3 regions of the Sporosarcina sp. SG10008 genome follow, and region 2 is predicted to be linked to each of the others. Evidence: riboswitches for the same ligand, from Rfam matches in the RefSeq annotation. Region 2 holds a riboswitch; each other region holds the start of a gene.
What was found. A riboswitch is a leader RNA that binds a small molecule or an ion and turns the genes downstream of it on or off. The one in region 2 is predicted to bind preQ1.
Positions count from the first base shown of each region.

Region 1: linked by a shared signal. The riboswitch ahead of ACGLYD_RS17780 (QueT transporter family protein) and the one ahead of queC (7-cyano-7-deazaguanine synthase QueC) in region 2 are both predicted to bind preQ1.
Region 3: linked by a shared signal. The riboswitch ahead of queF (preQ(1) synthase) and the one ahead of queC (7-cyano-7-deazaguanine synthase QueC) in region 2 are both predicted to bind preQ1.

Region 1 is NZ_CP172607.1:3,795,065-3,797,332, reverse strand. Features, by position in the region: gene ACGLYD_RS17790 (BCCT family transporter) at 1-90, opposite strand, end outside; gene ACGLYD_RS17785 (excisionase family DNA-binding protein) at 277-507, opposite strand; gene ACGLYD_RS17780 (QueT transporter family protein) at 577-1,059, opposite strand; PreQ1 riboswitch class I at 1,067-1,113, opposite strand; gene ACGLYD_RS17775 (winged helix-turn-helix transcriptional regulator) at 1,374-1,709, opposite strand; gene ACGLYD_RS17770 (nitroreductase family protein) at 1,844-2,268, shown strand, end outside.
Region 2 is NZ_CP172607.1:1,361,589-1,363,856, reverse strand. Features, by position in the region: gene ACGLYD_RS06600 (2,3-butanediol dehydrogenase) at 1-722, opposite strand, end outside; PreQ1 riboswitch class I at 899-942, shown strand; gene queC (7-cyano-7-deazaguanine synthase QueC) at 951-1,616, shown strand; gene queD (6-carboxytetrahydropterin synthase QueD) at 1,613-2,038, shown strand; gene queE (7-carboxy-7-deazaguanine synthase QueE) at 2,035-2,268, shown strand, end outside.
Region 3 is NZ_CP172607.1:1,002,141-1,004,408, forward strand. Features, by position in the region: gene recQ (DNA helicase RecQ) at 1-445, shown strand, start outside; gene queF (preQ(1) synthase) at 492-989, opposite strand; PreQ1 riboswitch class I at 1,076-1,119, opposite strand; gene ACGLYD_RS04930 (MFS transporter) at 1,146-2,268, opposite strand, start outside.

The DNA of each region.
Region 1 (2,268 bases), 2.3 Mb from region 2:
CTCAAAACTTTCAGGTGCAAACGCGCCATATCCGACGGTCAAAATAATCAGACCAATTGTGATGTAAAAGACATTTGAAATTTTCTTCATAATTCCCCCTCGTGGAGCTGGTAATTTGGAAACAGCTTCTTACTATACTAGCAAAGCATATTGAAAGCAACCAATCGATGTATTTAGTATTTTCTCTTATAGCGATTTCCATACCTTTAACGGAACGATACCCTATCTTAAATAAAACAAAACCGGCTGAAAATCCGTAGATTTTCAACCGGTTTTTCAATCTTCATCTTTAATGTCACGATCGGGTGGAATAGGTTCGTTCCGCCATTCATCGATTTGGTGTTTTAACATTTCGAGCTGTTCTAAATAGAGTCCAAACTGATCTTTGTTAATAAGGAATTTTTCACCATCATGGACGGAACGGATGCGACCTTCCCGCACGTACTTTTCTACTTGTTCGACAGGCATACCTAGATGTTCAGCGGTTTCTTGGATTGTTATGTACATAGGATCCATCTCCTTAAAAAATCCCCTCTATTTCAATCGCTAACAGTGAAATGGAGGGGATGGGTTATGTTAAATAAGTTTTTCGAATTTCAAACGTTTATTTAAAATCATCATAATCGGAATCCCGATAGCCATAACGACGAATTCACCAATTGCGACTGTTAACCATGTAAGTAGGAAAGGAAGTTCTAATGCTAGGTTCAACTCGAAAGCAATGATGAACATTGTAAAGGTGAAGACAAGCGTGTTGAAGACCATTCGCTTGAATATTCCGGATATGAATTTAGCAGAAAAAATCGTGATTGAAAGAGCTAGGATTGATTGGCTTACCCCGAAAAATAAGTCATACATGCCAAGTGGGGAAAATAAGTTTGTCACAAATACGCCAAGCACAATTCCAAATATGAGCTTCTTATTGAACACGACGAGATGGTTGAACATCTCAGGGATTCTAAATTGGATAGCTGAGTATGCTAATGGTGCTATTAATAGGGATACAGCTACATATAAAGCGGCGATAATCCCGCTAATGGCCATTGTTTTTATTTTCATTATTCATTTCCTCCTAGTTTTTTTAGCGTGGGATGGTTGACGAACCACGTGTTAAAAAGCCTGCAATCCAGTGTATCATAGTGTTTTTGATTCGTACATGTCAATACATGTGAAAAATGAAGAAGTAAGAATTTGGATAGGATAAATATCGATGTTCGAAGTCTTGTTGGGGCCATGAAACAGCTCGGTATAAATGATCGAGCAAAGTGTAGGAAAGATGAATGTGGTTAATCAAGGCGAGGGAAAAGAGCTATCAACCTCTAGGGGAAATAGCTCTTCTTTGGGAGTTTAATGAATTTTCTAACCTTTAGGATCTAAAGGTTTGTTCGCTTTTTCATCCAGTTCCGTATGGCAGTAATAACTTCTTTTAATTCCATCCCGCTATCCGTTAGCTCATATCCAACTATAGTAGAAGAAGGCTCAAGTTGTTTTTTTGTAACGAGGCCTTCTTTGATTAATTCATTCAGCCGTTCTGTTAAAAGTCGATCTGATATCCCTGGAATACCCTCAGTGATTTCATGAAAGCGCTTGGGTCCGGACATCAGTGTATAAATAATTACCCCCATCCATCTCTTACCAATAAATTCAATTGTATCGTGAAAGTTGTTGCAGACATGTGATGAATTCCCACAATTTTTCGGTTGATTCACTAGTCGAACCTCCATTCTGCTTTATCTTTCATCTATCTTAACATGTATCGTTAGGGTTGACATAACAAACTTACTAATGGTAAGTTGAATACGGGTACTTACTATTAGTAAGTTTTAGAAAGGGAGGCAATACAATGACTACAACATTGAACTCACATTTATATAGTGTAATGAAGGAAAGAAAATCGGTAAGGGTGTTCGATCCGAACGCTACAATCGCAAAAGAGGAAATTGCAGAAATGCTGAAGCTGGCAACAATAGCTCCTTCATCTAGCAACCTGCAATCTTGGAGTTTTATAGTTATCCAGGACCCCGAGGTGAAGAAAGAACTGCAAGTAATCGCGAACAATCAAGTCCAGGTGGGGGATTCATCTGCCGTTATCGCTGTCTTAGGTAATATCGATGCGTATAAAAAAGTGGAGCAAATCTATACACAAAATGTTGCAGAAGGTCATATGGATGAGTCGATTAAAGATCGTACGATTGCCAGTACGAATGCGGTCTATCCAACTATTCCAAGAGAGGCAAGAATGAATATCGCTTCTTTCGATGCGGGGCT
Region 2 (2,268 bases):
TCGAACGAGACATCAAAGCCTTCAGGTTCAATCTCTTTTCCAACTTCCAAAGGATTCACTTTACCTGAGTTGAACATATGTGTAGCTCCTACTGCCAACGCCTTTTCCAAGCGCTCTTCAGACAAGTCAAATACAACAATTTTGTTAGCACCCTGTGCTTTTGCAGCAATGATTGTCAATAATCCAATCGGGCCAGCACCAAATACAGCAACCGTTTGACCAGCTTGCAATCCGCCTTCTTTCACGGCCTGTACAGTAACTGCCATCGGTTCTACAAGTGCGCCTTCTTCAAGAGATAAACCTTTCGGAAGTGCATAAACGTTTTTCTCAGATACGACTGCAAAGTCTGCAAATCCACCGTCAGAACCTAGTCCAACAAACGTGAAGCCATCATATATATCATACTCAGACGATTTAGTGCCATATGTAATCAACGGATTGATAACGACACGATCTCCTGCTTTAAAGCGTGTCACATCAGAACCAACTTCCTCAACAATACCTGAAAACTCATGCCCTAACGTTAGTGGCGCTTCCTGGTTTGTCAATGGATCCGGACCATTTCCTGGAATTAATACTGGGCCTTCATGGTATTCATGCAAGTCACTGCCGCAAATACCAGTCCATGCCACTCGTACTTTTACATCATTTGCAAGAACTTCTTTCACTTCACGCTCTTCAACACGAATATCATTGGCTTTATACCATACTGCTGCTCTCATTGATAATTCATCTCCTTAAGTTGTTTGCATAGTTATCATACACCTAATTAAACAATTCATTAAACGATAGACTTATAATACGCGGATTGTATTATAAGAATTGTGTGCGCAACTGTTTCCAAACCCCTCTTCTAATCCCTTCCATCACCTATTTATGTTATCATTAACGTTGTTCAAAAAAAGAGGTTCGAAAACTCCCTCTCTAAAAAACTAAGGAGATGTTTTATAGTGAAAAATGAAAAAGCGGTTGTCGTCTTTAGCGGCGGCCAAGATAGTACGACATGCCTGTTTTGGGCATTGAAAAATTTCCGTGAAGTTGCTACGGTGACGTTTGACTATGGTCAGCGCCATTCTGAGGAAATCGAGTGTGCTAGAAAAATTGCAGATGAGCTTGGAGTATCGTTTAAAGTACTGGATATGAATTTGATCAACCAACTGTCAGCAAATGCCTTGACGCGAGATGATATCGAAGTGAATGAAGTAGTAGGTGAATTGCCGTCGACTTTCGTTCCAGGCAGGAATCATTTATTCCTGTCATTTGCCGCGGTCTATGCAGATGCGATAGGTGCTCGGCACTTAATTACGGGTGTCAGTGAAACGGATTTTAGCGGTTATCCTGATTGCCGTGACAATTTTATAAAATCGTTGAATGTGACACTGAATTTAGCTATGGACGGGCGGTTTGTCATCCATACGCCTTTGATGTGGCTCGATAAGTCCGAAGTTTGGGCTTTGTCTGACGAACTTGGTGCGTTCGACTTTGTGCAGAACAAGACACTTACTTGCTACAACGGAGTTCCGAGTACAGGCTGCGGGAAATGTCCTGCCTGTGTGTTACGGAATGACGGTCTCGCTACCTATTTATCTAAAAAGTCTGTAGGTGTCTCTGAATGATGCAGCAATTTTATCCGCAAGTTCAGCATTCATATCGTTTTGAATTAAACAAAGACATGCATTTTTCTGCGGCACATTTCATTCCAAGCGAAGATGCTGGAAAATGCCAAGTAATGCACGGTCATACGTATTACTTAAACATAACAATTGGAGGAAATGAACTGGATTCAATCGGTTTCCTGATTGATTTCAAGGAACTCAAAAACCTCATTCATGATAAATACGATCATTCTGTGTTGAATGATCATCCTGAATTTAAGAACAATTTCCCGACGACCGAGAAATTGGCAGAACAGGTTTGCAAATCAATCCAGGAAGTTCTTCTAACTAGAAACAACAAGCCTGTCTGCCTTCAAGTCATAGTCCGAGAAACGCCGACTAGCTATGTCATCTATCGTCCTGAACAGGAGGTAGTCCTATGAAGATTCCTGTTATGGAAGTATTCGGTCCGACTATTCAAGGCGAAGGAATGGTCATGGGGTTAAAGACGATGTTTGTTCGAACAGCTGGATGTGATTATTCTTGTTCTTGGTGCGATTCCAGTTTTACTTGGGACGGTTCGGGAAAAAGCACTTCGAAACAGCCGGCAGAAATCATAGATGAACTTAAAGCAATAGGCGGACAGTCATTTTCACATGTCACAATTTCAGGT
Region 3 (2,268 bases), 360 kb from region 2:
CGGTTTCGATAAATTAACGACATACGGTTTAATGAAAGGGCGTAGCGCAAAAGATATATCTGATTTCATCGAGTTCATCATTTCAGAAAGTTATCTTGGCGTGGAGAATGGGCAGTTTCCAACCATTTACGTCAGTGAACAAGGGAAAGATGTGCTGACAGGTAAAGTGACAGTCAATCGAAAAGTGACTGTTATTACAATGCAAGTTGCGAATGATGATCCACTATTCGACCAGCTTCGTGCACTACGTATGAAACTGGCTCAAGAAGCGGGTGTACCGCCGTTCGTCGTCTTTTCAGATAAAACGTTGCGTGATATGGCGGCAAGAATGCCTGTTACAAATGATGATTTCCTCGAAGTAAATGGTGTTGGTCTTGCGAAATTGGAAAGATACGGGGAAGCTTTCATGGAAGAAATCAAGACTTTTCAAATGCAAAACGCATAAAAACCATCCGGACAATGAACAGTCCGGATGGTTTTTTGTTATCAAATTATCTATTATCAACTTTTTCCGGATACATATCGTGATTCATCATCCGGTGTTCCGCCATTTGTACATATTTTGTTTCGGGTTTGCCATAGTTGCAATAAGGATCGATTGACAAGCCGCCACGCGGCGTAAATTTCCCCCATACTTCGATATAACGCGGTTCAATTAGTTTGATTATGTCATTCATAATAATATTGACGCAGTCTTCATGAAAGTCGCCATGATTTCGGAAACTGAATAGATATAATTTGAGTGCTTTACTCTCCACAAGTTTTTTATCCGGCACAAAACTGATATACATCGTCGCGAAATCGGGTTGCCCTGTCATCGGACAAAGTGATGTAAACTCCGGACAGTTGAATTTAACAAAGTAATCGCGATCCACATGCATATTGTCGACAGCCTCTAAAACATCGGGGTTGTACTCGTACACGTATTTCGTGTTTTGATTGCCGAGCAAAGTTAAGTCGGTCAATGTTGCTTCATCTCTTCCAGCCAATTAAAAAAACCTCCCGTATATTTTGTCAGGGAGGTCCATAGGCGCCGGGAAAACGGCCATATCGAATGCACATGGCGTAAATTCCGTCATCCATAGTTTTTTATAGAGGGTCGCTATGAACCTCTCCCGAACAGGGTATTCATTTCGTATCTGACATTATAGGACGTGCGATGATTTGTCAATAGATCCTTTTTTCTTCAAGCCAATCAAGGCATATAAAGCGACAGCGAGGAGGATGAATCCTGTCAGCATGAAAGCGCCTCGGTACTCCAAGTCCAAGAATCCAATCAAGCTTGAACCTGCAACGACACCAATCGAGAAGAACGCGTAAAAGTAACCATATGCTTTCCCGCGAAATTCAGGAGATGAAGAATCGATTAGCAGCGAGTTGATGGATGGGAAGAGGAAAGCGAATCCAGCCCCATAAATACACATTGCAATATATAAGTAATTCAATTCCTCAACTTGACTCAGGAACAGCATACTTAATCCCATAAGTGTTATTCCGAATGCAAGTGTCACAACTGGCCGTACACGGTCAAAAACTCGATTGATTGGCAATAAGAAGATGAGAATAGCGACGACGCCAAATGTGCTTAGTAACAACCCCGTTGTTTTGGTATCAAATCCAAGTGATTCAACTTTTAGCGGCAACACAAGGGCAAGTACACCTTGTGAGAACATTAAGAAGAATGCTCCCGCGAATGCTCTGACCATCCCCGGATGTTGGAAAAGATATCTGACACGGAAACTGTCAGCTCCTTTTGAAGGCTGTTTTCGTACATATGTAAACGATCGGAGAACAAAGAATGCAAGTATTGCCAGTAGCATCATGATGCCGCCGTTGACCGCCATAATGAAAGGTGTACTTGTTTTAGCTGCCACAATACCACCATAAGCTGGACCGATAATCGCTGCCAATCCAACGAATGCACCTGAAATTGCAACACTTTTACCTCGTTTAGATTCTTCTGCACGATTTGCCAGGAAAGTGAACGCAGCTGGTACAATTAGCCCTTCCATAAAACCATGGACAAAGCGGACACCGAGCAATGACATTGGTCCATCAACAAACGCGTAGAGGAAGAGAGAGAGTGCCGAAGCAAATAGTCCAAGTACGAGTATGAAAAAAGGTCCTCTTTTGTCAGTCATGAAACCGGAAATGACATTCCCGATAGTATTTGAAAATGAATACATACCAACTGCAAGTCCAACTAAAAATGGTGTAGCACCAAGAGATAATGCAAATGGGCTCATGACAGGCAGTTGCGAAAATAAA